Regions from separate parts of the Bradyrhizobium sp. RDM12 genome, predicted to be linked through region 3. Evidence: predicted binding sites of a transcription regulator. Region 3 holds the regulator's gene; each other region holds the start of a gene.
The links. Region 3 encodes PhoB, which activates phosphate uptake and scavenging genes when phosphate is short. Its sites were predicted from a motif close to TGTCATNNANCTGTCAT; they were not measured.
Positions count from the first base shown of each region.

Region 1: the regulator PhoB is predicted to act here: its motif matches at 4,552-4,568, upstream of ACTGJ9_RS27315 (RNA degradosome polyphosphate kinase).
Region 2: the regulator PhoB is predicted to act here: its motif matches at 2,586-2,602, upstream of phnF (phosphonate metabolism transcriptional regulator PhnF).
Region 4: the regulator PhoB is predicted to act here: its motif matches at 3,754-3,770, upstream of ACTGJ9_RS27660 (DUF47 domain-containing protein).

Region 1 is NZ_CM133064.1:5,547,725-5,555,392, reverse strand. It holds gene ACTGJ9_RS27325 (TerC family protein) at 1-764, shown strand, start outside; gene ppx (exopolyphosphatase) at 768-2,270, opposite strand; gene ACTGJ9_RS27315 (RNA degradosome polyphosphate kinase) at 2,286-4,478, opposite strand; gene ACTGJ9_RS27310 (chromosomal replication initiator DnaA) at 4,630-5,307, opposite strand; gene ACTGJ9_RS27305 (CDP-alcohol phosphatidyltransferase family protein) at 5,420-5,962, opposite strand; gene purM (phosphoribosylformylglycinamidine cyclo-ligase) at 6,117-7,190, shown strand; gene purN (phosphoribosylglycinamide formyltransferase) at 7,190-7,668, shown strand, end outside.
Region 2 is NZ_CM133064.1:452,217-459,884, forward strand. It holds gene ACTGJ9_RS02215 (alpha-D-ribose 1-methylphosphonate 5-phosphate C-P-lyase PhnJ) at 1-335, opposite strand, end outside; gene ACTGJ9_RS02220 (carbon-phosphorus lyase complex subunit PhnI) at 332-1,435, opposite strand; gene phnH (phosphonate C-P lyase system protein PhnH) at 1,439-2,047, opposite strand; gene phnG (phosphonate C-P lyase system protein PhnG) at 2,052-2,516, opposite strand; gene phnF (phosphonate metabolism transcriptional regulator PhnF) at 2,637-3,365, shown strand; gene phnE (phosphonate ABC transporter, permease protein PhnE) at 3,500-4,348, opposite strand; gene phnE (phosphonate ABC transporter, permease protein PhnE) at 4,345-5,229, opposite strand; gene phnD (phosphonate ABC transporter substrate-binding protein) at 5,301-6,236, opposite strand; gene phnC (phosphonate ABC transporter ATP-binding protein) at 6,302-7,111, opposite strand; gene ACTGJ9_RS02260 (chloramphenicol acetyltransferase) at 7,286-7,668, shown strand, end outside.
Region 3 is NZ_CM133064.1:745,465-753,132, reverse strand. It holds gene pstS (phosphate ABC transporter substrate-binding protein PstS) at 1-166, shown strand, start outside; gene pstC (phosphate ABC transporter permease subunit PstC) at 343-1,332, shown strand; gene pstA (phosphate ABC transporter permease PstA) at 1,334-2,179, shown strand; gene pstB (phosphate ABC transporter ATP-binding protein PstB) at 2,176-2,997, shown strand; gene phoU (phosphate signaling complex protein PhoU) at 3,009-3,725, shown strand; gene phoB (phosphate regulon transcriptional regulator PhoB) at 3,747-4,454, shown strand; gene ACTGJ9_RS03600 (GcrA family cell cycle regulator) at 4,552-5,061, opposite strand; gene ACTGJ9_RS03595 (acetylornithine transaminase) at 5,515-6,717, shown strand; gene argF (ornithine carbamoyltransferase) at 6,717-7,640, shown strand.
Region 4 is NZ_CM133064.1:5,620,554-5,628,221, reverse strand. It holds gene ACTGJ9_RS27680 (ABC transporter ATP-binding protein) at 1-477, shown strand, start outside; gene ACTGJ9_RS27675 (ABC transporter substrate-binding protein) at 530-1,750, shown strand; gene ACTGJ9_RS27670 (branched-chain amino acid ABC transporter permease) at 1,823-2,686, shown strand; gene ACTGJ9_RS27665 (branched-chain amino acid ABC transporter permease) at 2,688-3,656, shown strand; gene ACTGJ9_RS27660 (DUF47 domain-containing protein) at 3,813-4,457, shown strand; partial or broken gene ACTGJ9_RS27655 (inorganic phosphate transporter) at 4,472-5,478, shown strand; gene sugE (quaternary ammonium compound efflux SMR transporter SugE) at 5,471-5,785, opposite strand; gene ACTGJ9_RS27645 (peptide chain release factor 3) at 5,961-7,580, shown strand.

The DNA of each region.
Region 1 (7,668 bases), 3.4 Mb from region 3:
TCTGGATTGCGGTCGGCAAGATCATCTGGATCAACATCCTTTTGTCCGGCGACAACGCGCTTGTGATTGCGCTTGCCTGCCGCGGCCTGAAGCCGCGGCATCGGCTGTGGGGCATGGTGCTCGGCGCGGGCGCCGCGGTTCTGCTGCGGATCATCTTCACCGGGATCGTCGCGAGCCTGATGGGGTTGCCGTACCTCAAGCTGGTCGGCGGCCTCGCGCTGATCGTGATCGCGGCAAAGCTGCTCGTGCCCGAAAACGAGGACGAGGAGGGCGTCGAGTCGGCCTCGCATCTGTGGCAGGCGGTGCAGATCGTCGTTATCGCCGACATCGTCATGAGCCTCGACAATGTCATCGCGGTTGCCGCGGCCGCCAACGGCAGCGTGCCGCTGCTGGTGCTCGGCCTTGCCATCAGCGTGCCCCTGATCGTCGCCGGTGCGGCGCTGATCATGGCGCTGCTATCGAAGCTGCCGATCCTGGTCTGGGCCGGTGCGGCGCTGCTCGGCTGGATCGCGGGTGAGGTGATCGCAACCGATCCCGGTATCGCGCCGAATCTGCACACGCTGTCCGAAGGTCCGTTCGGCGCTTCGCTGGACAAGATGCTCGGCAGCCTGCACATCCCGCCGCAATTTGCCCATGGCGGCGGTGGCGCCGAATATCTCTGCGCCGCGCTCGGTGTCGTGGTCGTGCTGGTCGTCGGCTCGATCTGGCGCCGGCGGAGCCTCAGTCAAGCCGCGCTCGAGCACGCAAAAGCGTCAGCTGAATAAGCGCTACCGCCGTACGATCGAGCCGGACCGTCCGATCAGGCGGGCGAGCTGCTTGAAGCGGCTGCCGACGCGGTCGGCGACGAGATCGCCGAGCCTGTGCTCGAACACCAGCATCAGATTGCGCCCCTGGCTGCGGAAATGCGTGGCGGGCAGCACGCCAGGACGCGCCGCCGAGATCAGATGCGCAACGCGGAACGCGGCGCCAAGGAGGCGGGCGCGCTCGAGCTGCGCCGGTGTCAGCAGTTCCTGCATCATTAGCGGCGGCTGGTTTTCCTCGCTGAGACCCGCATAGCGATAGAACACCGACAGGCCGACAAAGGCGCGCTCAATGTGCGTGATTGCTCCGAAATTGCCGTTGACGACGAGGCTCAGCGTTTGCTCGCCGCGATGGTCGGGATGCACGCGCCAGCCGATGTCGGAGAGCAGGCAGGCGGCGTGGCGAAGCCGGCGGTCCTCCTCGGTCTCGCGCAGCTTGACAACGCGCGCGAGGCGGTCGGTCCAGGCGATCAGCTCGCGCGCATGCTTGGCCGAGCGTGACAGCAGCTGGTTCAACTCTTCCGCCGCGCAGATCAGCCCGTCCTTGTTGCGCTCGCTCTCCGAGAGCTTCTCGTGCAGCAGACCTTCGCGCACGCCGAAGGTCGAAAACACGATTGTCTTGGGCTTCGCCACCCGGATGATATGCTCGAGCACCAGCGCGGCATAGGTGAGGAGAGGACGCCGCGCGTCTGCGACGACCTCGATGTCGGCGAGCATGTTGGCGGCTGCAAGACGACGCAGACGACGCGAAAAGTCGAGCGCTTCGGCTGCCGAAATCGAATAGCCGTGCATCACCTGGAGCGGGTACCCGCTCTGGATGATGTGGATGCGCGCCAGCGCGCGCCAGGTGCCGCCGACCGCATAGAAGCTGCGGCCGCTGCCGGCCTTGAGTTGCGGGACCTCGTCGATCGCCTCGCGGACGATCCGGTCGGCGCGCTTCAGCGATTTGTGGGCGAGGTCCTGCAGCGCGAGGCCGCCGAGCGGCAGCGTCACGCCGCTGCGCACGCTGTTCCCGCGCACGTCGATCAGTTCGAGCGAGCCGCCGCCGAGATCGCCGACGATGCCGTCGGGGCGGTGAATGCCCGAGATCACGCCGAGCGCCGACAGCTTCGCTTCGCGCGGTCCCGACAGGATCTCGATCTTCACGGCGCAGATGCGCTCGGCTTTGGCGATGAAGTCGGGGCCGTTAGAAGCATCACGGCAAGCCGCGGTCGCGATCGCAAACACGCGGCCGACCTGCATCACGCGGCACAACGCGCGGAAGCGCTTGAGCGAGGTCAGCGCCTTGTCGACGGCATCCGGCGCGAGCAGACCCGTGCTCTGCACCTCACGCCCGAGGCCGCACAGCGTCTTCTCGTTGAAGATCGGAATCAGGCTGCGTGTCAGTCCCTCGTAGACGACGAGACGAACCGAGTTGGAGCCGATGTCGATGACCGCGACGCTAGCGCCACGCTTGCGCGGCCGTTTCACCGCAGAAATCTCCGGTCAGGACTGATGGCGTTCGTTCCGGCGCGTGAGACGGCGCGGCGAGGATTCCTTGAGCGACTTTCCACGGCCAGACAGACTCGGATTTGTCATGAAGTAGTTGTGCACGTTGAAAGGCTCCTCGCCCTTCGCGGCCTTCATACGCGTTGAGGACCCGTCCGGCAACAATTGCCAGCTCTGCTCATTGTCCTTCAGGTTCGCGACCATGATCTGTTCGAGAACCTGCTGATGCACCGTGGGATTTTGCAACGGACACAGCACCTCGACGCGGCGGTCGAGATTGCGCGGCATCATATCGGCCGACGAGATATACACAGCCGCTTTCGCGCTCGGCAGGCCCTGACCCATGCCGAAGCAGTAGATTCGGCCGTGTTCCAGGAAGCGTCCGATGATCGACTTGACGCGGATGTTCTCCGACAGGCCGGGAATGCCGGGGCGCAGGCAGCAGATGCCGCGGACCACGAGCTCGACCTGCACGCCCGCCTGCGATGCCTCGTAGAGCGCGTCGATGATATCGGGGTCGACCAGCGCATTCATCTTCATCCAGACCGCGCCGGGCTTGCCGTGACGCGCGTGCTCGGTCTCGCCCTGGATGTGCTCGATGATGCGCTTGCGCAGGGTCAGCGGCGACACCGCCATCTTTTCCAGATCGCTTGGCGCGGCGTAGCCCGTGATGAAGTTGAACACGCGCGCGGCGTCGCGGCCGATGGTCGGTTCCGAGGTGAAGTAGGAGAGGTCCGTGTAAATACGCGCGGTGACGGGGTGATAATTGCCGGTGCCGGTATGGACGTAAGTGGTGAGGCTGCCGCCTTCGCGGCGTACCACCATCGAAAGCTTCGCGTGCGTCTTCAATTCGAGAAAGCCGTAGACGACCTGCACACCGGCGCGTTCGAGGTCGCGCGCCCAGCGGATGTTGGCCTCTTCGTCGAAGCGCGCCTTCAGCTCGATCAGCGCGGTGACGGACTTGCCGGCTTCGGCCGCTTCGGCCAGCGTGCGCACGATGGGCGAATTGTTCGAGGTGCGATAAAGCGTCTGTTTGATCGCGACGACGTCAGGGTCGCGCGCGGCCTGCTGCAGGAACTGCACCACCACGTCGAACGATTCGTAGGGGTGGTGGACGACGAGGTCCTTCTGGCGAATGGCGGCAAAAATGTCGCCGCCATGCTCGCGCACGCGCTCGGGATGCCGAGGCACGTAGGGAGTGAATTCGAGGTCGGGCCGGTCGAGCCGGGTGAGCTGCGAGAGCTCGTTCATGGCGAGCACGCCATCGACGAGGAACACTTCGTCGTCGGCGGCCGACAGGGCGTGCTGTACGAAGCTGCGCAGCTGCTCCGGCATCTTGGCGTCGATCTCGAGCCGGATCACCGACCCGCGGCGGCGGCGCTTCAGCGCGGTCTCGAACAGGCGGACGAGGTCTTCGGCCTCTTCCTCGATTTCGAGCTCGGAGTCGCGGATGATGCGGAAGGCGCCCTGGCCGTGGAGATTGTAGCCGGGAAACAGGCGGTTGATGAAAAGACCGGTCACCTGCTCCAGCGAGATCAGGCGCACCACCTTGCCGTCGGTCGGCAGGCGGATGAAGCGATCGATCTTGCCTGGCATACGGATCAGCGCGTTCATCTGCTTGCCGTCGATGGCACGCGTGAGCTGGAGCGCAATGGTGAAGCCGAGGCTCGGGATGAACGGGAAGGGGTGCGCCGGATCGATCGCCAATGGCGTCAGCAGCGGGAACACGTTGTTGAGGAAATAGTCCTCAAGCCAGGTCCGCTCCGCCTTGGTGACCTCCTTGCCCTCGAGCAGCACGATGCCGACGTCGGCGAGCGTGCCGCGCAACGCGGCCCAGATCGCCTGCTGGTCGGATGCGAGCTGCGAGACGGTGCGGTTGATCAGCGCGAGCTGCTCGGACGGAGTCAGGCCATCGGGGGCGCGCTCGGCGATGCCCTCGCGCACCTGCGCTTTGATGCCGGCGACACGGACCATGAAGAATTCGTCGAGGTTATTTGCGGAAATCGACAGGAATCGTACCCGCTCCAGCACGGGGTGGCTGGGATTGACCGATTCCTCCAGGACGCGCCGGTTGAAGTGCAGCCAGGAGAGCTCGCGATTGATGAATCGCTCGGGGCTCGAGGCGATCGCCGGCAGACCCTCGGTTTCCGCGACTTTTTCTTTTGTTTCAACAGTTTGCGCGGAATCCATGAGAAATCGATCCATCCAGTTTGCCCCAGTCCGCGATTTATGCGCAAAACCGGCCGGAGCATGTGTTAGCGCGATGACGTTTCGATGACATTGATGTTCCGCCGCCTCGCCCCGTCAAGCGGGCGCAAAGGGACCAAAGAGGGCTTGGCGGTCAGGCATCGCGCAGCAGTTCGGCGGCGAGCGCCCGGGTGACGGGGCGGCCGAGCCGCAGCGCCTCACCATCGAGCAATTCCACGGCCCGCCGGGCGGCGGCCGACGACCGCTCCAGCCGGGTTGCGAGGTAGCTCACCACGCTTTCATCCACGGAGAGCTGGCGGTCGGCGCAGAACTTGATGATCAGGCCGCGGAACAGCTGGTCATCAGGCGGCGCCAGCGAAATCACCGGAATCGTCCGAAGCCGCGACTTGAGGTCGCGGAGATCGACCTCGATCGCCGCCGGCGCCTCGCGTCCGGTGAACAGCACATAGGCACCGTCCTCGCGGGCAAGATTCATCAGATGGAACAGGGCGCGCTCGTCAAAGCTCCGCGCCTTGAGATCCTCGACCACCAGCGCGCCGGTCGCGAGCGCGCCGGGGACGCTGGCCGCGGTCAGCGCATTGGCCGCGGTCGAGCGGGCGCCGGCCTCCTCGGCCCAGATCGCCGCGAGATGGCTCTTGCCGCTTCCTTCGGGGCCGGCGAGCCACATGATCCGGTTCGGCCATTCCGGCCAACCGTCGATCAGAGCGAGGCCGGCGGCATTGGCAGGGCCCTCGAGAAAATTGTCCCGACTGAGGCTCTCGGCGTGCGGAAGCGAAAACGCCAATTGTCGGGGATGAACGCGGCCTGCCACGCTTGCTTTACTCCGTGCCGGCGCGCCGGCTGTGTTTGAAGAGGATAGACTTATTCGATCGGGAGTTGGCCTTTTGCGGGGCCGCCTCCCGGTTCATTTGGCCTCGATCATGCTACTTGGCCTCAATGGTGCTCATGTGCCGCAGCCACTCGACGAGATAGAGCGACACGGAGGACAGCGTGAACACCGTAACGAGGCCCATCAGGATCATATCATAGGGCCCCAGCTTGAAGCCGAAGGCGAGCGAGGCCAGCACCAGTGCAGCATAGGCCACCTGGGCCGTGGTGTTGAGCTTGGAGACCATCGACGGCTTCATCTCGACGGGCTTGTCGAACAGCCAGGACACGATCACAGCCGCGACGATCATGATGTCGCGCGACACCACCAGGATCACGATCCAGCGCGGAATGTCGCCCCAGATGCCGAGCGCGAGATAGATCGACACCAGCAGCGCCTTGTCGGCCAAGGGGTCGAGCAGGGCGCCGAGTTCGCTCGCCATGTTGAAACGCTTGGCCAGAAAGCCGTCGACGGCGTCGCTGATGCCGGCGACCAGGAAGACGCCGAAGGCCACCTCCATTTGGCTCGACACGATGGCCCAGACGATGATCGGGACCAGCATGATGCGGCCCAAGGTAATGATGTTCGGAATACTCACGCGGCGCTTCCCGGCACCCGGCCTGACCTCGAATCCGGCCCGTTTGAAGGCTGAACCGGTTGATATCTACATAGTATAGGGCGGGGCGCCACGCTTGCCATTGCACGTCCCCGGAATTCGACGTAACCAGCCGCAAACCCACTGGAAATCGGGCATGACCGACCGCAAAAACGGCCTCACTTACGCCGATTCAGGCGTCGATATCGACGCGGGCAACCGCCTGGTCGACCTGATCAAGCCGATGGTGCGCGCCACCGCACGGCCCGGGGCGGACGCCGAGATCGGCGGATTCGGCGGCCTGTTCGACCTCAAGGCGGCCGGCTTCAAGGACCCCGTCCTGGTCGCGGCCACCGACGGCGTCGGTACCAAGGTCAAGATCGCGATCGAGACCGGCCTGCATGGCGGGATCGGTATCGACCTCGTGGCCATGAGCGTCAACGACCTCGTGGTGCAGGGCGCCGAGCCGCTGTTCTTCCTCGACTATTTCGCCTGCGGCAAGCTCGATCCGGAGGCGACCGCCTCGATCGTCGCCGGCGTCGCCGAAGGCTGCCGCGAGTCCGGCTGCGCCCTGATCGGCGGCGAGACCGCTGAAATGCCCGGCCTCTACAAGGACGGCGACTATGATCTCGGTGGCTTTGCCGTCGGCGCCGCCGAGCGGGGCACGCTGCTGCCGCGCAAGGACATTGCCGCGGGCGATGCCGTGATCGGCCTGGCTTCGTCGGGCGTGCACTCCAACGGCTTCTCGCTGGTGCGCAAGATCGTGGAACAATCCGGCCTCGGCTTCGAGGCGCAGGCGCCGTTCGCGCCGGTGATGACGCTTGGCGGCGCGCTGCTGACGCCGACGCGGCTCTACGTCAAATCCTGCCTGCGTGCGATCCGCGAAACGGCTGCGGTGAAGGGCCTCGCCCACATCACCGGTGGCGGCTTCACTGACAACATTCCGCGCGTGCTGCCGAACCATCTCGGCGTCGGCATCGACCTTGCGCGCCTGCCGGTGCTGCCGGTGTTCAAATGGCTTGCGGCGCAAGCCGGCATCGCCGAGCTCGAAATGCTCAGGACCTTCAACTGCGGCATCGGCATGATCGCGATCGTCGAGCCTGAGAAGGTCGACGAGGTCGTGCGGGTCTTCACCGATGCCGGCGAGACCGTTGCGCAGCTCGGTACCGTGATCCCGGCCGAGGGCGAGCACCGCGTCGTCTATAACGGCCATCTCGACCTGGCGCTGTGATGAAGCGCCGCGTCGCCATCCTGATTTCCGGCCGCGGCTCCAACATGTCCGCGCTGATCAAGGCAGCAAGCGTGGCGGATTTTCCGGCGGAAATCTCGCTCGTCATCTCGAACAAGGCCGACGCGCTTGGCCTTGAACGGGCCAGAGCGGCCGGCGTGAAAACGCAGATGATCGAGAGCAGGCCGTTCGGCAAGGACCGCGCCGGCTTCGAGGCGGTGCTGCAGGCAGCGCTCGACGAGCACGGGATCGAGCTGATTTGCCTCGGCGGCTTCATGCGCCTGTTCACCGCCGAATTCGCCAAGGCCTGGTACGGGCGGATGCTCAACATCCATCCCTCGCTGCTGCCGTCTTTCCCCGGCCTCGACCCGCATGGGCAGGCCTTGCGCGCCGGCGTCAAACTGTCCGGCGCGACGGTGCACTTCGTCATCCCCGAGACTGACGCCGGTCCGATCGTGATGCAGGGTGCGGTGCCCGTCAG
Region 2 (7,668 bases), 290 kb from region 3:
GTCTCCGGGATACGGTGGCGGGTCTGGATCACTGTCGCCTCGTCCGTCGAGGTCGTCGTGGCGACACCGGCCGTTTTGGCGAAGAATTTGCGGATCGAGATCGCGTTGGTGGTGTCGTCCGAGCCCTGGTCAATCACCTTCAGCACATCCTGCGGCCCAAGGATCGCGGCGGTCACCTGCACACCGCCCGTGCCCCAGCCATAGGGCATCGGCATCTCGCGGCTGGCGAACGGCACCTGATAGCCGGGGATCGCGATCGCCTTCAGGATCGCGCGGCGGATCATCCGCTTGGTCTGCTCGTCGAGATAGGCGAAATTGTAGGCAGGCGCCTTCATTCCGCGGCCTCCTTCATGGCATCATGCGCATTCGCCTCGGCAAATTCCTTGCGCAGCTTGCGCAGCAGGCCGAGCTCGGACTGGAAGTCGACATAATGCGGCAGCTTCAGATGCTCGACGAAGCCGGTCGCCTGGACGTTGTCCGAATGCGACAACACGAATTCTTCATCTTGCGCCGGGGCTCCGACCTCTTCGCCGAGCTCGCGGGCGCGCAGCGCGCGGTCGACCAGCGCCATCGACATGGTCTTGCGCTCGCTCTGGCCGAAGGCGAGGCCATAGCCGCGAGTGAAGCACGGCGCTTCCGTTGCCCAGCCCTTGAACTGGTTGACCATCTGGCACTCGGTCAGCTCGATCGAGCCCAGCGGCACGGCAAAGCCGACGTCCTCTGCAGCGAACTCGACCTCGACCTCGCCGAACCGGATCTCGCCGGCGAAGGGATGGTTGCGACCGTAGCCGCGCTGGGTGGAGTAGCCCATAGCCAGCAGAAAACCTTCGTCGCCGCGCGCGAGATTCTGCAGGCGCAAATCGCGGTCCGCAGGAAAGTTCAGCGGCTCGCGGGTGAGATCGCCGACGCTGGCGCCGTCTTCGGCCTGCGGCGAGGGCTCGATCAGCCCTTCGCGCCCCAGAATGTCGGTCACGCGCGGCGTCGGCGCTGTCGAGGCTTCGGCTACAGCCGGCGCCGCCGGCACAAAGCCTTCTGCCAGCGAGGGATCGAGCAGGCGATGGGTGTAGTCGAAGGTGGGCCCGAGGATCTGGCCGCCGGGAATGTCCTTGAAGGTCGAGGACACCCGCCTCTGCACCCGCATGGCGCCGGTGTCGACCGGCTCACTCGCGCCGAAACGCTGCAGGGTGGCGCGGAAGGCGCGAACGAGGAAGATCGCCTCGATCAGGTCGCCGCGCGCCTGCTTGATCGCCAGCGCTGCGAGCTCGCGGTCATAGAGCGAACCTTCGCTCATGACGCGGTCGACGGCCAGCCCAAGCTGTTCCGAGATCTGGTCGAGCGAGACTTCCGCAACGCTTTGGTCGCCGCGCCGCGCATTGGCGAGCAGGCGATGGGCGTTCTCGATGGCGCGTTCGCCGCCTTTGACTGCGACATACATCCGTCAGGCTCCCTCACTCATGATACGCGTGGTGCGCGGGATCGCCACCACGGCATCATCGGCGACCAGAATCACGTCGATGCCGCGCGGAAACAGCGTCTCGTTGAAACGCAGGCGTTCAAACAGGTCGAACGGCTTGATCGAAGCCTTGAGCGTTGCGACACCGTCGATGCCGGGGCCGCGCAGTTCGAAGCTGCGGCCTGCGTCCAGGCTGTCGACCTGAATGATCAGCGTGGTCGAACGATCCGGATATTCGTTGCTGCCGAGCCCAAAACGCTCGAGCGAAGGCAGCCCCCCGCCATCACTGATCAGCGCAAAGGCCGCAATCGAGGAATCCCGCACCACCGGCGCGCCGGTGTGGAACTTGAGCCATTTCAGCACGTCGGAGCTTTCCGACATCCGCGCGTCGAGCCAGAGCGGCGTGTCGTGGTCAAACAGCGTCAGCGCGATCGCGGCGGTGCCGCGCGTCATCGTAGCAGGCGTTCCCGCTATCGCGACGATGCGCTGGACCGAGCCCGGCCGCGCCATCGCATCCATCACAGAGCGAAACGTCGATTGCGCCGACAACACCTTGTCGACGAAACCGGGCGGCAGTTCCGCAATCGTGGTCATGATCTCACCCCTCACCGCGCAACATGGTGTAGAAATCAACCTTCGTCGCAGCGGTCTCTTCCGCCGCCTGCTTGCGCCTGACCATAAGCTGCTCGCGCAACGGCGTGATAACGTCGCGCTGCACCGCCGCGCCATAATCGCGCGACTGCACCAGCGCATCGCACAGAGCGATCAGCCGCGCCTTCTCACCGTCGCGGCCGAGCGTATAGCCGAAGCCGACCTCGCCGCTCGCAAGCCGCACCGCGGCGCGTGACACCGTCGCTTCGCCGAGATTGAACGGCGCGCCGTCGCCGCCGACCCGGCCGCGCAGCATCACCAGACCGTTCTCCGGCGCGCGCAAATCCTGATGGCCAGGCAAGGGGATCCTGCGGAGACGGGCGGCGATCTCGCCCGCCTCCGCGTGCGCCAGCACGGCCATGGCGGCCTGGCGCTGGGCTTGCCGGGTGTTGTGCTGGGTCACCGAATCCACCGATCTCTTCGACAGAACTTGTCGCATCCAAGTTGTCTATGATACTAGACAACTTGATACAGAAGCGCCATGACTGTTTCGTGACAGACGTGTGATTTTCGAGCTAGGCTGGCCACCGACATGAGCATGCAGGACACCTCCTCTTCGGGCGTCGCGCTATGGCGCCTCGTTGCCGACGGCATCGAGCGGGGCATCGCCGACGGCCGTTTTGCCGCAGGCGACAAATTGCCGGGCGAGATGGAGATCGCCGAAACCTACCGCGTCAATCGCCACACCGTGCGGCGCGCGCTGGCAGCGCTTGCCGAGCGCGGCATCGTGCGCGCCGAGCGCGGCAGTGGAACCTATGTCGAAGCGCAGAAGCTCGCTTATCCGCTGCGCTCGCGCACGCGCTTCTCCGAGATCGTCGGTGCCGATGATCGCGAGCCGCATGGCCGGATGATCGAGGCGTCGAACGATGTCGCGACCCGCGAGCTCGCGCGCGAACTGGGATTGAAGACCGGCGCACCGCTGGTCCGGATCGAAGCCATCCGGCTCGCCGACCGCACACCGATCTGCGTCTCCACGACTTGGCTCTCAGCGCAATTGTTTCCCGGTGCAGGTGACGTGTTCGGCGCGACGCGCTCGATGACGAAGATGCTCGAGCATTACGGGATCCGCGATTATCGCCGCGGCGCCACCCGGATTACCGCCGGTATCGTCGACGCCACCGACGCCGCGCGGCTCGATCTGCCGTTGGGGCGGCCCATCCTGGTGGTCGATGCCACCGACCTCGATCTCGACGGCAAGCCGCTGGTGACCAAGCACTCGCGGTTCGCGGCGGAGCGGGTGGAGTTTTTGGTGGAGTCGTAGAGGGTGATCCTGTCTCCGCGAATCCGGACTCGTAGGGTGGGCAAAGGCGCACTTGCGCCGTGCCCACCATCTCTCCCCGATATCAAACAGAAGTGGTGGGCAGCTACGCTTTGCCCACCCTACTGCAGCTGTAATCAGGCGACGGCTCGCCTTCCAATAATTGCAAACCGCAGCTTGCCCGAGACGAAATCAATCGCGGCGACCGCGACCAGGATCATGAGGATCAGGAACGACACCTTCTGCCATTCCAGCACGCGGATCTGCTCGGCGAGCTGGAGGCCGATACCACCGGCGCCGACGATGCCGATGATGGTGGCCGAGCGCGTGTTGGATTCGATGAAATAGAGCACCTGGCCCGCGATCACGGGCAGCACCTGCGGCAACAGGCCGAAACGGATCTCGTGCAGCGCGCTGCCGCCGGAGGCACGGATGCCCTCGACCTGCTTCTGGTCGGCACCTTCGATCGCCTCCGAGAACAGCTTTCCGAAGGCACCGAAATCCGATACGGCGATGGCCAGCACGCCGGCAAACGGCCCGAGCCCGACGACGTTGATCCATACCAGCGCCCAGATCAGCGTATCGACGCCGCGGATCGAATCGAGAAAGCGGCGCACGGGAAAGCGCAGGATGATCGACGGCACGACGTTGCGTGCGGCCAGCAGGCTGACCGGAAGCGCGAACAGCGCGGCCAGCGTGGTGCCGAGCAGCGCGATCGACAGTGTTTCGCCCATCGCCTTCAGATAGAGCGGCAGCGACGCGCCGGGATCTGGCGGGATCATCATCATGCTGATCCAGCCAAGTTGGCTGAGGCCGTTGAAGAGCCGCGACGGCGAGAAATCGAGATCGACTAGGCCATAGATAAAAACGGCGATCACTGCGACAATCATGGCCGGCGTAGCGAGCCGCGCTGCGGCCGGCCGCTCGAATACATCAGGATAGCGCGCGCGGATCTCCGCGGTATCGACCTGCTGCGGTCCCGTCACGTCCGCGCCTCCTTGCCGAACAGGCGGCCGCGCAGCCAGCCGGTCGAGATGTCGATGATGAAGACGGTGACGATGATGAGGAGCAGGATCGCGCTGACGTCCGAATAATAGAACTTGCGGATGGCGACGACGAGCTCCTGCCCGATGCCGCCGGCCCCGACGAAGCCCATGACCGACGCTTCGCGGACATTGACCTCGAAACGCAGCAGCGCGTAACTGGCATAGCCCGCCGTCACCTGCGGCAGAATCGCAAACCGCATGCAGGAGACCCAGCTCGCACCGGTCGAACGGATGCCTTCGACCGGCTTCATGTCGGCATTCTCGACGATTTCCGAGAACAGTTTCCCCAAAGCGCCGGTGGAGTGGATCGCAATCGCGAGCACACCGGCCATCGGCCCGAGGCCGAAGGCGATGACGAAGATCAGCGCGAAGACGATGCCGGGGACGGTACGGGCGAATTCGAGCAGGCGCCGCACCACGAAGCGGAGCCATGGCCCGGGCGAGGTGTTTTCGGCGGCAAAGAAGTTGAGGGCGAAAGCGAACACCGCGCCGATCAACGTGCCGACATAGCTGATCAGCAGCGTCTCACCGAGCATCTTCAGCCATTTGCGCCAGCCCCACAACCATTCACCGATATCGGTCCAGACCCGCTGGCCGCTATCGAGCGTGAGGATGCGATCGAAATAGCTGACGAAGTTGCCGAAATAAGTGAACAGGGTCCGCAAATTTACTTCTGCGCCGATCGCAGCGAGCAGCAGCGCAGTCGCGAAAATCGCGGCCCCCAACAGGAGGCGAAGCCGCTTGCGCAGGACCGCCTTGTTGTAGGCGGCGTTCAGCGCAGCAAGCTGCTGCTCGGGGAGGATCGAAACCGCGACGGTCATTGGATGGGAACTGGTCCGTCAAGGGAAAGAGCCGGGTCCATCGACCCGGCTCAAGTAGCTCGTCCCGAAACTCAGGACGCCTTCTTCTTGCGCAGTGCATCGACGAACTTGATCAGCTCGATCGTGCCGTCCCAGTCCTTGGTGGTGGCGGGATGAAAGCCCTTCTTCTGGCCGTCCTGGAGGCGATCGAAGGCGGCCTTGTCCTTGACCGGCGCGTCGAAGAACGCCTTCGCGATCGCCGCCTTGGCCTCTTCCGGCAGGTCGGAGTTATAGGCATAGGGGCCGTTGATGATCGGCGCCGATTTGTGGATGATGCGGAAATCGTCCTTCTTCATCGGCGAGCCGTCGGCATTCTTCAGCATGCCCTTGGTCAGCATCTGCGCCAGCGTCGAATCGTCGTCGCTGGTCCACTGGTTGGCGGCGACATCCACCGTGCCCTGCGCCAGCGCCAGGATCGCATTCTCATGGCTGCCGGTGAATACGACCTTGCCGAAATAGGTGTCGGCGTCGGGGATGCCCATCTTGTCCAGCTCGAAGCGCGGCACGTTGTTGCCCGAGGTCGAGTTCGGGTCGACGAGGCCGAGGTTCTTGCCCTTGAGGTCATCGACCTTCTTGTAGGGGCTACTCGCCTTGACGAAGAACACCGAGTAATAGCCGGTCGAGCCATCGGCATTGATGTCGTTGGCGAAGGCGTCGGTCTTGACGCCGGTCAGGCGGGCGCGGGCGAACGAGGCCGAGCCGTAGCTCGCGATGTGAATGTTGCCGGCGCGCTGGCCTTCGATGACAGCCGCATAGTCGTTGGCGATGCGCAGCGTGACCTTCACGCCCAGTTCCCTCGAGAGATAGCTCATGAACGGCGCCCAACGCTCGGTCACGCCCGAGGCGTTTTCCGCCGGAATGACCGCAAAGGTCAGTTCGGGATATTTGGCTTTCCAGTCCTCGGCGGAGGCCGAAGTCGTGAACGCGAGCGCGGCGGCGCCGGCAAGAATGAGTCTGCGAGTGATCATGATACCCTCTTCATCGGTTGGGTGCGGTTGACGCGAAACAAAGAATTCAACAGGGGCGGCGCGACTCAGGCCGCCGCGGCCGTTCCGAGTGCGGGGACGCCCACGGGCGCCGACGCAGGCGTGCCGCCCATGATTTCGGCGGCCTCGAGATCGTACAGCTCGCGGGCAACCTGATCGGTCAACTCAGCCGGGGCTCCGTCGAACACCACGCGCCCCTGGGCCATGCCGATCAGCCGATCGCAGTAGCTGCGCGCCAGATCGAGCGAATGCAGATTGCAGAGCACCGTGATGCCAAAATGCTTGTTGATACGCAGCAGCGCATCCATGACGATCTTGGTGTTGCGCGGATCGAGCGAGGCGATCGGCTCGTCGGCGAGGATGATGTCGGGCTGCTGCACCAGCGCCCGCGCAATCGCGACGCGCTGCTGCTGGCCGCCGGAGAGCTGGTCGGCGCGCTGGGCGGCGAGCGAGGCGATGTCGAACTGTTCGAGCGCCGACATCGCCAGCGCCTTGTCCTGCTCCGGCCAGGTCTGCGTGAGCGAGCGCCAGGCCGGCATCGTCGCAAGGCGTCCCATCAGGACGTTGGTCAGAACGTCCAGGCGGCCGACCAGATTGAACTGCTGGAAGATCATCGCCGAGCGCGCCCGCCACTGCCGCAGCTCCTTGCCGCGCAGCGCGGTGACATCGAGGCCGTCAAACAGGATGCGGCCTTGCGTCGGCTTGGCCAGGCGATTGATCATGCGCAGCATGGTCGACTTGCCGGCGCCGGAGCGCCCGATGACACCGACAAAGCCGCCGGGGGAGATTTGAAACGAAGCGTCGTCGACTGCGGCTTTTGCGCCGAAGCGGCACGTCAGACCTTCAACCACCAGCATGCAGGGCTCCAGAGTAGCTGGGACCCACCGCTATCGCCGGCGCTTGACACTTGTGTGACACGCGCGCTGCGGTGCGGCGTTGCTACACACCTCATCCCCTGTCATCTCATCGTCATGACGTTGTCATCAAGCCGCTCGAAGACGAGCGCCCGCCCTCGAATCCTCGGATGCAGCATGGCCAAGGTGCTTTCGGTCCAACCGACTATCGATCCTTCGGCGAAACTGCATGAGACCTGGCTCGGCGCCTATACCGAGGTCGGCGCGCGCACCATGCTGCATGAAGTCGCGATGGGCGATTACTCCTACGTCGTCAACGACGCGCAGATCACCTATACGACCATCGGAAAATTCTGCTCGATCGCGGCGATGACGCGGATCAATCCCGGCAATCATCCGATGCATCGCGCCACGCAGGCGCACTTCACCTACCGCTCCAGCGCCTACTTTCCGGGCGAGAGCGACGATACCGAATTCTTCGACTGGCGACGCCAGCATCACGTCCATATCGGCCATGACGTCTGGATCGGCCATGGCGCGATCGTGCTGCCCGGCCGCAA
Region 3 (7,668 bases):
GCACAAGGACGCCACCGATAAGGCGGCCTCACAGGAAGCCATCAAGTTCTTCCGCTGGGCGTTCAAGAACGGCGGCAAGGCGGCTGAAGAGCTCGACTACATCCCGATGCCCGACAGCGTCGTCCAGCTGATCGAGAAGACCTGGGCTGCCGAGATCAAGAGCTAAGCTCTCTCTCTCGTGTCCCGGACGCGCGGCAGCGTGGAACGCTGCTGCGCTGAGCCGGGACCCACAAGAACGAGGCCCCGGATCAGCGTCGCAACGCTTCGCAGCGAGCGCCGCATCCGGGGTTCGAGACCAACAAAAAGCGTATATTCTTGGTACAGGGGATCGGCGTGGCAGAAATGGCCGTTCAGAGCGATGTAATCGACGACGCCGGACCATATGATCGCGCCAAGGCCTTGAGCGCGTTCAAGCTCGGCGACGTCACCTTCTACTGGATCACGCGGCTCAGCGCGATCTCGGTGCTTCTCATTCTCGGCGGCATCATCCTGTCGCTCATCGTCGGCGCCTTCCCGGCGATGAAGGAATACGGCTTCGCGTTCCTGTGGACCCAGCGTTGGGCGCCGTCGGCCGATCCGCCTGTGCTCGGCGCGCTCGGACCGATGTATGGCACGCTCGTCACCTCGTTCATCGCGATGCTGATCGCCATTCCGGTCGGTCTCGGCATCGCGATCTTCTTGACCGAGCTTTGCCCGCAATGGCTGCGCCGCCCGATCGGCATGGCCATCGAATTGCTCGCCGGCATCCCCTCGATCATCTACGGCATGTGGGGCTTCTTCGTGTTGGGTCCGTTCCTGGCCAACACGTTTCAGCCCTTCATGATCAGGATCTTTGACGGCGTCCCCGTGCTGGGGGCGATCTTCGCGGGCCCCCCGTCCTATCTCAGCCTGTTCAACGCCGCGCTGATCCTCGCTATCATGGTGCTGCCCTTCATCACCTCGATCTCGGTCGACGTGTTCAAGACGGTGCCCCCGGTGCTGAAGGAGGCTGCTTACGGCGTCGGCTGCACCACCTGGGAAGTCGTGCGCAGCGTGGTGATTCCCTATACCCGCGTCGGCGTCATCGGCGGCGTCATGCTGGCGCTCGGACGCGCGCTCGGCGAGACCATGGCGGTGACCTTCATCATCGGCAACTCGTTCCGCATCTCGTCATCGATCTTCGCACCGGGCACCACGATCTCGGCGGCGATCGCATCCGAATTCGCCGAAAGCGACGGCCTGCACCAATCCGGCCTGATCCTGCTCGGCTTGCTGCTGTTCGTGCTGACGTTCTTCGTGCTCGCAGCGGCGCGGCTGATGCTGATGCGGCTGGAAAAGAAGGCGGGGAACTAACATGAACCCGATCTATTCACGCCGCCGCCGCAAGGACATGGTGATCCGCGGCCTCTGCATTGCCGCTGCCGCCTTCGGCGTCACCTGGCTCGCGCTGATCCTGATCACGCTGCTCTATAACGGTGTGGCCGGCCTCAACCTCGATCTGTTCGTCTCGGACACGCCGCCTCCGGGCTCGAACGAAGGCGGGCTGCGCAACGCCATCGTCGGCTCCCTGATCATGACCGTGATCGGCGTCGGCATCGGCGCGCCGCTCGGCCTGTTTGCCGGCACCTATCTCGCCGAGTACGGCCGCAACGACAAGCTGACCTCCGTGATCCGCTTCATCAATGACATCCTGCTCTCGGCGCCCTCGATCATCATCGGCCTGTTCATCTACGGCGCCGTAGTGGTGCCGATGCGCGGCTTCTCGGCGATCGCAGGCTCGCTCGCGCTCGCCGTCATCGTGATCCCGGTGGTGCTTCGCACGACCGAGGACATGCTGCTCCTGGTGCCGAACGCGCTGCGCGAGGCGGCCTCTGCGCTTGGCCTGCCGCGCTCGCTGGTGATCAAGCGGATCGCCTATCGTGCTGCCCGCTCGGGTCTCATCACCGGCGTGCTGCTCGCCACCGCCCGCGTTGCCGGCGAAACCGCGCCGCTGCTGTTCACCGCGCTGTCGAACCAGTTCTTCAGCCTCGGCTTGAACAAGACGATGGCGAACCTGCCAGTCACCATCAACAATTTCGTCCAGAGCCCCTACGCCTATTGGAAGCAGCTCGCCTGGAGCGGCGCACTGCTCATTACCCTGACCGTTCTTGCCCTGAATATTGGCGCGCGCATTCTTGGCGCCGAGAGGACCGCGAAATGACCGATCTTTCCGTATCGATGAGCGCGGCCGGCGGCCTGCCCCAGGCGCCGATGCTGCCCGAAGCACCGGCCAAGGTGACGGTGCGCAACCTCAACTTCTATTATGGCGAGCATCACGCGCTGAAGAACATCAATCTGGCGCTCGGCACCAACCGCGTCACGGCCTTCATCGGCCCGTCCGGCTGCGGCAAGTCGACCCTGCTGCGTATCTTCAACAGGATGTACGACCTCTATCCGGGCCAGCGCGTCACCGGTCAGCTGATGCTCGACCAGACCAACATCCTCGACCCCAGGCTCGACCTCAATCTGCTGCGCGCCCGCGTCGGCATGGTGTTCCAGAAGCCGACGCCGTTCCCGATGACGATCTATGAGAACATCGCCTTCGGCATCCGTCTCTATGAGAAGATCTCGAAATCCGAGATGGACGACCGCGTCGAGAAGGCGCTGCGCGGCGGCGCGCTGTGGAACGAGGTCAAGGACAAGCTCAACGCCTCCGGCCTGTCGCTCTCCGGCGGCCAGCAGCAGCGCCTCTGCATCGCCCGCACGGTTGCGGTACGGCCCGAGGTGATCCTGTTCGACGAGCCCTGCTCGGCACTCGACCCGATCTCGACCGCCAAGGTCGAGGAGCTGATCCAGGAGCTGTCCGAAAGCTATACGATCGCGATCGTGACCCACAACATGCAGCAAGCGGCCCGCGTTTCCGACAAGACCGCCTTCATGTATCTCGGCGAGCTGATCGAGTTCGACGACACCAGCAAGATCTTCACGTCGCCGACCGACCGGCGCACGCAGGATTACATCACCGGCCGGTTCGGCTGAGGAGACGGCACATGGGTTCCGAACATACCGCAAAGGCCTTCGACACCGACCTCCAGGAGCTCACGCGCCTGGTCGCCGAGATGGGCGGCATCGCCGAGCGCATGATCGTCGATTCTGTCGACGCGCTGATCCGACGCGACGTCGCGCTCGGCCAGCGCGTCGTCACCATCGATGCCGAGCTCGACACGCTGCAGAGGAAGATCGAGGAGCGCGCCGTGCTCACGATCGCGCGCCGCCAGCCGATGGCGGTCGATCTGCGCGAGATCGTCGGCGCCATGCGCGTTGCAACCGATCTCGAGCGTATCGGCGACCTCGCCAAGAACATGGGCAAGCGCGTGGCCGCGCTGGAGACGGATTTCCATCCGCTCAAGCTGTTCCGCGGCCTCGAGCACATGACCGATCTCGTGCAGCAGCAGGTCAAGTCGGTGCTGGACGCCTATGCCGCGCACGATCTGCCGGCGGCGATGGCCGTGTGGAAGGGCGACGAGGAAGTCGACGCCATCTGCACCTCGTTGTTCCGCGAGCTCCTCACCTACATGATGGAGGATCCGCGCAACATCTCGTTCTGCATCCATCTGATGTTCTGCGCGAAGAACATCGAGCGGATCGGCGACCACGCCACCAACATCGCCGAGACCGTGTTCTACATGATCGAGGGCCAGGCGATCACCGACAAGCGGCCGAAGGGCGATATGACGACTTTCGCCACCACGGTCCCGAACGCCTGATTACGCAAGGAGCGACGAGCGATGGGCGCACGCATTATGGTGGTTGAGGACGAGGAAGCTCTGACCGAGCTGCTCCGCTACAACCTCGAAGGCGACGGCTATGACGTCGAGACGGTGATGCGCGGCGACGACGCCGACACCCGTCTCAAGGAGCACATCCCCGATCTGATCGTGCTCGACTGGATGCTGCCGGGGCTATCAGGCATCGAGCTGTGCCGGCGGTTGCGCGCGCGGTCCGACACCAAGCAGCTGCCGATCATCATGCTCACCGCGCGTGGCGAGGAGAGCGAGCGGGTCCGGGGCCTTGCGACCGGCGCCGACGATTACATCGTCAAGCCGTTCTCGGTGCCTGAGCTCCTGGCGCGCGTCAAAGGTCTGCTCCGGCGCGCAAGTCCGGAGCGGCTCGCCACCGTGCTGGCATTCGGCGACATCGAGCTCGACCGCGACAAGCGCCGCGTGGCGCGCTCGGGCCGGCCGATCGACCTCGGTCCGACCGAGTATCGCCTGCTGGAGTTCTTCCTGGAGCATCCCGGCCGCGTATTCTCGCGCGAGCAGCTGCTCGACAGCGTCTGGGGTCGCGACATCTACATCGATGAGCGTACCGTCGACGTGCATATCGGCCGCCTGCGCAAGTTGCTCAATCTCGGTCGCGAGCAGGACCCGATCCGTACCGTGCGCGGCGCGGGCTATGCGCTCGACGACCGGTTCGCGAAGGCCGAGCAGGCGTAAGCCACAGCTGCGTCAACAATTGTAACTGTCGTCCCGGCGACAACGGAGTTTGTTGAGCCGTCATTGCGACGGCTCCTAAATTTGACTGAGACAATACTTACCGCGGCGGCTTCGCCGGCGCCCGCCGGCGATCCGCTGCCGGCTGATACGCGACCCGCGAGTGCTGGGCGCAATAGGGCAGGCCGGAGAGCGCCTTGCCGCCGCAGAAGAAGAAGTCCGCGCTCGAGGGATCGCCGACCGGCCAGTGGCAGGTCGCCTCGTTCAATTCGAGCAGCGACAGCCGCTGGCTCATCGGTACCACGTTGTCGTAGGTGACCGGTTCAGCCTCGACTTCGACCTCGAAGGCCTGCGCCAGCGCGGTATTGCCGCGCGCGATCGGCCTGCTCGCCCGCATCATGTGCTGCGCTGGACGCGCCTTGCGCGGCCGCGGAGCTGCCGAAGACGGGCTCTTGGCGCGGCCCGACAGGCCGAGCCGGTGAACCTTGCCGATCACGGCGTTGCGGGTGACATTCCCAAGCTCAGCGGCGATCTGGCTGGCCGAAAGTCCGGCCTCCCAGAGCTTTTTCAGCTGTTCGACGCGATCGTCGGACCAGGTCAAAACCGTCATTGCACCCTTTCCTTCGCCGCGCGCCCGCCATACTGGGACCGCACAACGAATGCCTAAGCCTCGAAAAACCCGTGCCGCCAGAATCCCTTAAGGCTCGCCGGGCGCAATGAGACGCCCGAACGTTTACGCCGGTACATGAGGACTTTTGGGATCAGAACCGCTGCACGAGATGTCGTATCTGACAAGCCAGACGCTACAATATGGCGTGACTCACGCGCAAGAGTCCGCCGACTCGCTTCCACATGTTCCGTGGCCAAAATCCCGCAAATTCGGCACCGCAAGACTACGGAATCAGGATTTCGTGGGGCTTTCCGGTCGGCATTGACACCAATGGTGCCAAGCATAAGATAGTGACGCGTGCCGCCCTTAAAAGGCGGCACGTTTCGTTTTCCGGACCAATGATGCGCTGCGCAACGCACGTTCAGGCCGTCCGAAACATCCAAAGAGACCATCATGGCTAACAGCGCAGCGCCGCACTTGCTCCCCGTTTTCGCCAGGACCGACATCGGTTTTGAGCGCGGTGAAGGCGTCTGGTTGATCGCAACCAATGGCGATCGCTATCTCGACTTCACCTCGGGCGTGGCGGTGAATGCGCTCGGCCATGCCCATCCCGCGCTGGTCAAGGCGCTGCAGGAGCAGGCCACAAAGCTCTGGCACATGTCGAACCTGTTTCAGAGCCCGGACGGCGAGAAGCTCGCCGCGCGTCTCTGCAACGAGAGTTTTGCGGACTTCGTGTTCTTCTGCAATTCCGGCGCCGAAGCGCTGGAGGGTCTGATCAAGCTGGTCCGCCATCATCACTTCTCCAATGGACATCCGGAGCGCTACCGCATCATCACCTTCGAGGGCGCCTTCCACGGCCGCACGCTGGCGACGCTGGCTGCGACCGGCTCGGCAAAATATCTCGAAGGTTTCGGTCCGCCGATGGACGGCTTCGACCAGGTCCCGCATGGCGACATCGAGGCGGTGAAGAAAGCGATCGGTCCGCAGACCGCCGGCATCCTGATCGAGCCGATCCAGGGCGAGGGCGGTGTGCGTTCGGCGGCGCCTTCTTTCCTGAGAGCGTTGCGCCAGCTCTGCGACGAGAAGGGCCTGCTGCTCGCCTTCGACGAGGTGCAGACCGGCATGGGCCGCACCGGCGATCTCTTCGCTCATCGCCGCACCGGCGTCACGCCCGACGTGATGTCGCTGGCCAAGGCGCTCGGCGGCGGCTTTCCGATCGGCGCGGTGCTGGCGACCGCGGATGCGGCCTCCGGCATGGGGCCCGGCTCGCACGGCTCGACCTTCGGCGGCAATCCGCTGGCGATCTCGGCCGCGAACGCCGTGCTCGACGTCATGCTCAAGCCCGGCTTCTTCGACCACGTGCAGAAGATGTCGCTGCTGCTCAAGCAAAAGCTCGCCTCGGTGATCGACCGTCACCCCGATGTCGTCAGCGAAGTCCGCGGCGAGGGGCTCCTGATCGGCATCAAGGCCGTGGTGCCCTCCGGCGATCTGGTCGCAGCGCTGCGCAATGAAAAACTGCTCACTGTCGGCGCCGGCGACAATGTCGTGCGCTTCCTGCCGCCCTTGATCGTCGCCGAAGCCGAGATCGAGGACAGCGTCGGACGGCTCGAACGCGCCTGCACTGCGCTGTCCGGCAACAAGCGGGCGGCAAGCTGATGAGCAAGACGCCAAAGCACTTCCTCGACATCAACGAGCTGCCGCTGTCGGAGCTCAAGAGCATGCTCGCCGCCTCCTCCGCCATGAAGGCGAAGCAGAAGGCGCATCAGCCGGTCAAGCCGCTCGAAGGCAAGACGCTGGCGATGATCTTCGAGCGTCCGTCGACCCGCACGCGCGTGTCGTTCGATGTCGCCATGCGCCAGCTCGGCGGCGAGCCCATCATGCTCACCGGCGCCGAGATGCAGCTCGGCCGCGGCGAGACCATTGCCGACACCGCGCGCGTGCTGTCGCGCTATGTCGACGCCATCATGATCCGCATCCTCAATCACGAGGCGCTGCTGGAGCTCGCGGCGAATGCGACCGTGCCCGTGATCAACGGCCTGACGCGGCGCTCGCATCCGTGCCAGGTCATGGCCGATCTCCTGACTTACGAAGAGCATCGCGGCCCGATCGAAGGTCGCACCGTGGCCTGGACCGGCGACGACAATAACGTGCTGGCGTCGTGGGCCCATGCCGCCGAGCGCTTCAAGTTCAACCTCAATGTCGCAACCCCGCCGGAGCTTGCCCCGAAGAAGGTGATGCGCGACTTCATCAAGGCCACGGGCGCGCCGATCGTGCTCGGCACCGATCCCGAGGCCGCCGTGAAGGGCGCCGATTGTGTCGTCACCGACACCTGGGTGTCGATGGGCGACAAGGAAGGCGAGCACCGTCACAATGTGCTCAAGCCCTACCAGGTCAATTCCAAGCTGATGTCGCTCGCCAAGCCCGACGCGCTGTTCATGCACTGCCTGCCCGCCCATCGCGGCGAGGAGGTCACGGATGAGGTGATCGACGGCCCGCAATCGGTCGTGTTCGACGAGGCCGAAAACCGCCTGCATGCGCAGAAGGGCATTTTGGCCTGGTGCTTTGACGCGGTGAAGTAGTCTGATCTGTAGCCCGGATGGGACTACG
Region 4 (7,668 bases), 3.3 Mb from region 3:
ATCGCGCGCATGGGCATCGCGTTCTGCCCGGAGGAGCGGGGGATTTTCTCCAGTCTCGACGTGCGGGAGAATTTGTTGCTGCCGCCGGTGGTGCGCCCGGGTGGACTGCCGCTCGAACAGATTTTCGATCTGTTTCCGAATCTGAAGGAGCGGCTTAACAGCCAGGGCACCAAGCTGTCCGGCGGCGAGCAGCAGATGCTCGCGATCGCGCGCATCCTGCGCACCGGCGCCAGCTTCCTGATGCTGGACGAGCCGACCGAGGGTCTTGCGCCTGTCATCATTCAGCAGATCGGTCACACCATTGCGCGGCTGAAGAAGGAGGGTTTCACGATCCTTCTGGTCGAGCAGAATTTCCGGTTCGCATCCACCGTCGCCGATCGCTATTACGTCGTCGAGCACGGCAAGATCATTGACGGATTTTCCAATGCGGAGCTTGCCGCCAACATGGACAAGCTCAACACCTATCTCGGCGTTTAGTACGGCCAAGTGAGAGTCGGACGGTCACGAGAAGATTCACGAGGGAAATAGCATGAAAAAGTCGGTTGCATCGTTGTTGCTCGGCACGGCCTTGGCCGTTACCATCGCGGGCGCAGCCTTCGCGCAGGACAAGACGGTCAAGATCGGTGCACTGTCCGATCAATCCGGTCTTTATGCAGACCTCGGTGGACCCGGCTCGACGCTTGCCGCGCAGATGGCGGTGGAAGATTCCGGCCTCGCCGCGAAGGGCTGGAAGATCGACATCATCTCGGGCGATCACCAGAACAAGCCGGATATCGGCACCGCGATCGCGCGGCAGTGGTTCGACGTCGACAAGGTCGACATCATCGTCGACGTGCCGAATTCCGGTGTAGCGCTCGCAGTCAACAACGTCGTGAAGGAGAAGAACGGCGTCTACATCAACTCGGGTGCGGCGACCTCCGACCTCACCAACGCGCAGTGCTCGCCCAACACCGTGCACTGGACCTACGATACCTACATGCTGGCCCACACCACGGGCCAGGCTCTGGTGAAGGCCGGCGGTGACACCTGGTTCTTCCTGACCGCGGACTACGCCTTCGGTGCGGCGCTCGAGCGCGACACCACCGCTGTTATCACCGCCAACGGCGGCAAGGTCGTCGGCGGCGTCAAGCATCCGCTCAACACGCCGGACTTCTCGTCCTTCCTGCTCCAGGCGCAGGCCTCCAAGGCCAAGATCGTCGGCCTTGCCAATGCCGGCGGCGATACCACAAACTCTATCAAGCAGGCCGCCGAGTTCGGCATCGTCAAGGGCGGCCAGAAGCTCGCCGCGCTATTGCTGTTCCTCACCGACGTCAAGGCGATCGGCCTGGAGACGGCGCAGGGCCTGAACTTCACCGAGACCTTCTACTGGGACATGAACGACCAGACCCGGGCTTTCTCCAAGCGGTTCTCGGAGAAGATGAAGAACGGCGCGATGCCGACCATGGTGCAGGCGGGTGTCTATGCGGGCGTGCGCCACTATCTCAAGGCGCTGGACGCGCTCGGCGGCAATCCTCATGACGGCGTCAAGGTCGTCGAGAAGATGAAGTCGATACCGACGGAGGACGACCTGTTCGGCAAGGGTGAGATCCAGCCCAACGGCCGCACCATCCACAACGCCTATCTGTTTGAGGTGAAGAAGCCCTCCGAGTCCAAGGGACCGTGGGACTTCTACAAGCTCGTCGGCACGGTGCCGGGCGACCAGGCCTTCACGCCGCTCTCCGAGAGCAAGTGCGCGCTGCTTAAGAAGTAAGACCGACAGCCCGCCGGCGGCGAGCCGGCGGGCGCTGGACTGGGAACGCCGAAGGGACTGGGTGCTGGATCGATGCAAGCTCTCTACGCACAGCTACTGGTGGGACTGATCAACGGCTCGTTTTACGCGCTGCTCAGTCTCGGGCTCGCCGTCATCTTCGGCATGCTCAACATCATCAATTTCGCCCATGGCGCGCTCTACATGATGGGCGCCTTCGTCGCCTATTTCCTGCTGAACCTCGGCGGCATCAATTACTGGTGGGCGCTGCTGCTTGCGCCGATCATCGTCGGCATCTTCGGCATGATCCTGGAACGGACCATGCTGAAATTCCTGGCCGGGCTCGACCATCTCTACGGCCTGCTGCTGACCTTCGGCATCGCTCTGATCGTCCAGGGCGTGTTCCAGAACTATTTCGGTTCGTCGGGCCTGCCTTACTCCATTCCGGATCAGCTCAAGGGCGGCATGAATCTCGGCTTCATGTTCCTGCCGATCTATCGCGGCTGGGTCGTCATCTTCTCGCTGGTGGTGTGTCTTGCGACCTGGTTCCTGATCGAGAAGACGCGGCTCGGCGCCTACTTGCGCGCCGCCACTGAAAACCCGACACTGGTGCGTGCTTTCGGCATCAACGTGCCGCGCATGATCACGTTGACCTACGGTCTCGGGGTCGGCCTGGCCGCGCTCGCCGGCGTGCTCTCGGCGCCGATCAACCAGGTCCGGCCGCTGATGGGCGCCGACCTCATCATCGTGGTGTTCGCGGTCGTAGTGATCGGCGGCATGGGATCGATCATGGGCTCCATCATCACCGGCTTCGCGCTCGGCGTGATCGAGGGCCTGACCAAATATTTCTATCCAGAGGCCTCCAACACCGTCGTGTTCGTGCTGATGGTGCTGGTGCTCTTGGTGAAGCCAACCGGATTGACGGGAAGGGCAGCCTGATATGACAGCCTTGACGGACGATACGCTGCCGGTAACTCCGCGCGCGATGCGTGACGAGATGATCGTATTCGTGGTGATGGCGCTGCTGCTGGCCTCGGTGCCGTTCAGCGGCATCTATCCGTTCTTCGTGATGCAGGCGCTCTGCTTCGCTCTGCTCGCCTGCGCCTTCAATCTTCTGATCGGCTATGGCGGCCTGCTGTCGTTCGGCCATGCGATGTTCATGGGCACGGCCGGCTATTGCAGCGCGCATGCGCTGAAGGTGTGGGCGCTGCCGCCGGAGCTCGGCATTCTGGTCGGCATCGCTGCGGCGTTCGGACTGTCGCTCATCACCGGCTACATCTCGATCCGCCGCCAGGGCATCTATTTCTCGATGATCACGCTGGCGTTGTCGCAGCTGCTGTACTTCATCTACCTCCAGGCGCCGTTCACCCACGGTGAGGACGGCATTCAAGGCATTCCGCAGGGGCACATGTTCGGCGTGCTCGATCTGTCGAAGCCGACCGTGCTCTATTACGTCGTGCTGGTCGGCTTCCTCGCGGGCTTCCTGTTGATCTATCGCATCATCAACTCGCCGTTCGGCGAGGTTCTGAAGTCGATCCGCGAAAACGAGCCGCGGGCCATCTCGCTCGGCTACCGCACCGACCAGTACAAGTTCCTGGCGTTTGTCCTGTCGGGGACGCTGGCAGGTTTTGCCGGCGCGCTGAAAGTGTTCGTGGCGCAGAACGCCTCGCTCACCGATGTGCACTGGTCGATGTCGGGCGAAGTCGTGCTGATGACGCTTGTCGGCGGTCTCGGCACCGTTTTCGGTCCCGTGGTCGGCGCCTTCGCGATCATCGCCATGCAGCAATATCTGGCCGGCTTCGGCCAGTGGGTGACGGTGATCCAGGGCTCGATCTTCGTGATCTGCGTGCTCACCTTCCGCCGTGGCGTCGTTGGTGAAGTTGCCCACTACTTCCGGAGATCGCTCTAAATAGTTGATATCTCGACACTTTCAAAGGTGAGCGAATCCGGTGGATGATCCGGCTCCGCGTGCGCGAGATGACACGCGCGCGGAGCGAAAATGGTCTATGACGGTTTTACGACGGTCCGTTCGGGCCGGGCCATTTCCAACCGGTAGACTATCCCCATGATGCGATGGTTTCGCGCTTTCCTGCCCAAGGAAGAACGGTTCTTCGACCTGTTCGACCGCCATGCCCAGACCGTGATCCAGGGCTCCGTCGCATTGCAGGGCATGCTGAATGGGGGGGAGGAGACGCCGGTCTACTGTCAGCGCGTCAACCAGTTCGAGAACGATGCCGACAACATCACCCGTGAGGTGCTGACGGCGGTGCGCCGCACCTTCATTACGCCGTTCGATCGCGGCGACATCAAGAACCTCATTACCTCGATGGACGATGCCATCGACCAGATGCAGCAGACCGCCAAGGCCGTGATGCTGTTCGAGGTCCGCAGCTTCGAGCCGCCAATGCGCGAGATCGGTGCGCTCCTGATCGAATGCGCCAATCTGGTCGGGCGTGCGCTACCGCTGATGCAGGCGATCGGCCAGAACGTCGCGATGCTGACGGCGATCACCGAGGAACTGGGCAAGCTCGAGGGCCGCGTCGACGATCTCCACGACATCGGTCTGAAGGAGCTGTTCCTCAAGCACCGCAACGGCAGCGCGATGGACTTCATCGTCGGCGTCGAGATCTACGACCACCTCGAGAAGGTGGCCGATCGCTTCGACGACGTCGCGAACGAAATCAACAGCATCGTCATCGAGCAAGTTTAGGGCAGGGCCGCGCCGTGGATGCTGCCTTCGGTCTTCCCGTCCTGATCGGACTGATTGCCGTCGCGCTGCTGTTCGACTTCCTGAACGGTCTGCACGACGCCGCCAATTCGATCGCGACCATCGTCTCGACCCGCGTGCTGCGGCCGCAATTCGCGGTGATCTGGGCCGCGTTCTTCAATTTCGTCGCCTTCATGGTGTTCGGCCTGCACGTCGCCCAGACCATCGGCACCGGTATCATCGATCCCGCGATCGTCGACGCGCAGGTGATCTTCGCGGCGCTGGTCGGCGCCATCGTCTGGAATATCGTCACCTGGGCACTCGGCATTCCATCGTCCTCGTCCCACGCATTGATCGGGGGCCTGTTCGGTGGAGGCGTCGCCAAGGCCGGGCTCTCGGCGGCGGTCTGGAGCGGCTTGTCCAAGACGGTCATCGCCATCGTGCTGTCTCCGGTCGTCGGCTTCCTGCTGGCGATGGTGCTGGTCGCGATCGTCTCGTGGGCGTCGGTGCGCTCGACACCCTTGCCGTGGACCGGGCCTTTCGCATCCTGCAATTTGCCTCCGCCTCGCTCTATTCGCTCGGCCATGGCGGCAATGACGCGCAGAAGACCATGGGCATCATCGCCGTGCTGCTTTATTCGCAAGGCCAGCTCGGCGGCGAATTCTACGTGCCGTTCTGGGTCGTGCTGTCGTGCCAGGCGGCGATGGCGATGGGGACGCTGATGGGCGGCTGGCGCATCGTCCGCACCATGGGGTTGCGCATCACCAAGCTGACGCCGATGCAGGGCTTTTGCGCCGAGACCGGGGGCGCTGCGACTCTGTTCATGGCGACCTTCCTCGGAGTTCCCGTCTCAACCACCCACACCATTACCGGTGCCATCGTTGGCGTCGGCGCCGCGCGCCGCCTTTCGGCGGTGCGCTGGAATGTCGCGAGCTCGATCGTCTACGCCTGGGTGATCACGATGCCGGCCTCCGCGATCGTCGCGGCGCTGACCTGGTGGGCCGTCAGGATTTTTCTCAAGTAACGAGCTTCAGCCCGACAATGCCGGCGACGATCAGCCCGATGCTGGCGAGGCGAAGCGCGGTGGCGGGTTCGCCGAACAAGATGATGCCCAGCGTCGCGGTGCCGACCGCCCCGATGCCGGTCCATACCGCATAGGCGGTTCCGACGGGCAGTGACTTGAGGGCGAGCCCAAGCAGGATCACGCTGCCGGCCATTGCCGCGAGCGTGATGACGGAAGCAACCGGCCTGGTAAAACCCTCGGCATATTTCAGGCCGATGGCCCAGGTGATCTCGAGAAGACCGGCGACGAACAGGATGCTCCAGGCCATGACGACCCTCCATTCAAGGCAGGGTCGTCCCCGCAGGCTGATAGGCTGATGAGCGGGAAGGTCGTCCTTCCGCAAAGATCTGTCTGATCGAAGCCGATATGGGGCTGGCCAAAGGGCTCCGCAATCACCAAATGAGGCTTGATCAGGCCCATTTTCCCTGCCAAACGCTCCCGCCATGTCCGACATCGCGATCCCAGCCGAATCGCCGGCCCGTTCCCCGCTTGCCGCAGAAGTGTCGCGGCGGCGCACCTTTGCGATCATTTCGCATCCGGACGCCGGCAAGACCACGCTGACCGAAAAGCTGCTGCTGTTCGGCGGCGCCATCAATCTAGCCGGCCAGGTCAAGGCCAAAGGCGAACGGCGCAACACCCGCTCCGACTGGATGAAGATCGAGCGCGAGCGCGGCATCTCGGTCGTGACCTCGGTCATGACCTTCGAGTTCGAAGGTCTCGTCTTCAACCTCCTGGACACGCCGGGCCACGAAGACTTTTCGGAAGACACCTATCGCACGCTCACGGCGGTCGATTCCGCCGTGATGGTGATCGACGCAGCCAAGGGCATCGAGGCGCGGACGCGAAAGCTGTTCGAGGTGTGTCGTCTTCGAGATATCCCGATCATCACCTTTATCAATAAAATGGATCGCGAGAGCCGCGACGTTTTCGAGTTGCTCGACGAGATCGAGAAGACACTGGCGCTCGATACCACGCCGATGACCTGGCCGGTCGGCCGCGGCCGCGACTTCCTCGGCACCTATGACGTCGCCAATGGCGGCGTGCGCCTGCTCGAAGGTGGAGGTGCCAAAACGGGCGCCGCGCAGCAGATCGAGATCGCGGAACTCGCCAAGCTCAATGCCAATCTCGACGTCTCGGCGGTGAAGGACGAACTCGAGCTGGTCACCGAGGCCTCGAAACCGTTCGAGCTGGAGGCGTTCCGCGAGGGCCATCTGACGCCGGTCTATTTCGGCAGCGCGCTGCGCAATTTCGGCGTCGGCGATCTGCTGGAAGGCCTCGGCAAGTTCGCGCCCGAGCCGCGCGCGCAGGACAGCGATCAGCGCAAGGTCGAAGCGACCGATCCGCGCATGAGCGCCTTCGTGTTCAAGATCCAGGCGAACATGGATCCGAACCATCGCGACCGCATCGCCTTTGCGCGGCTCTGCTCGGGCAAGCTCAGCCGCGGCATGAAGGCGAAGCTGGTGCGCACCGGCAAGAGCATGCCGCTGTCGAGCCCGCAATTCTTCTTTGCCCAGGACCGTTCGGTCGCGGACGAGGCCTTTGCCGGCGACGTCGTCGGCATTCCCAACCACGGCACGCTGCGCATCGGCGACACGCTGACCGAGGGCGAGGATTTCAATTTCGTTGGCGTGCCGAGCTTCGCGCCTGAAATCGTCCGGCGGGTCCGTCTCACCGACGCGATGAAGGCGAAGAAGCTCAAGGAAGCACTTCAGCAGATGTCGGAAGAGGGCGTCGTGCAGGTATTCCGTCCGCGCGACGGCGCGCCAGCGCTGGTCGGCGTGGTCGGCGCGCTGCAGCTCGATGTGCTCAAGGCGCGGCTCGATGCGGAATATTCGCTGCCGGTCGAGTTCGAGGTGAGCGAATTCCAGCTGGCGCGCTGGATCTCGTCGGACGATCGCAAGAAGCTCGACACCTTTGTCGCCGCCAACACCTCCAGCATCGCCGACGATGTCGATGGCGATCCTGTGTACCTCGCGCGGAACGAGTTTTATCTCGGCTACACCCGGGAACGCGCCGAGGGCATCGAATTCACGAACGTCAAGGACGTGAAGAAGAAGGGGTAGGGTGGTGTTCCGTCCGCTCTGTAGCCATTCCCTCCACTGTCATGCCCCGGCTCGGGGCATCCAGTAGTGTGCCGAGTATGAACGACAG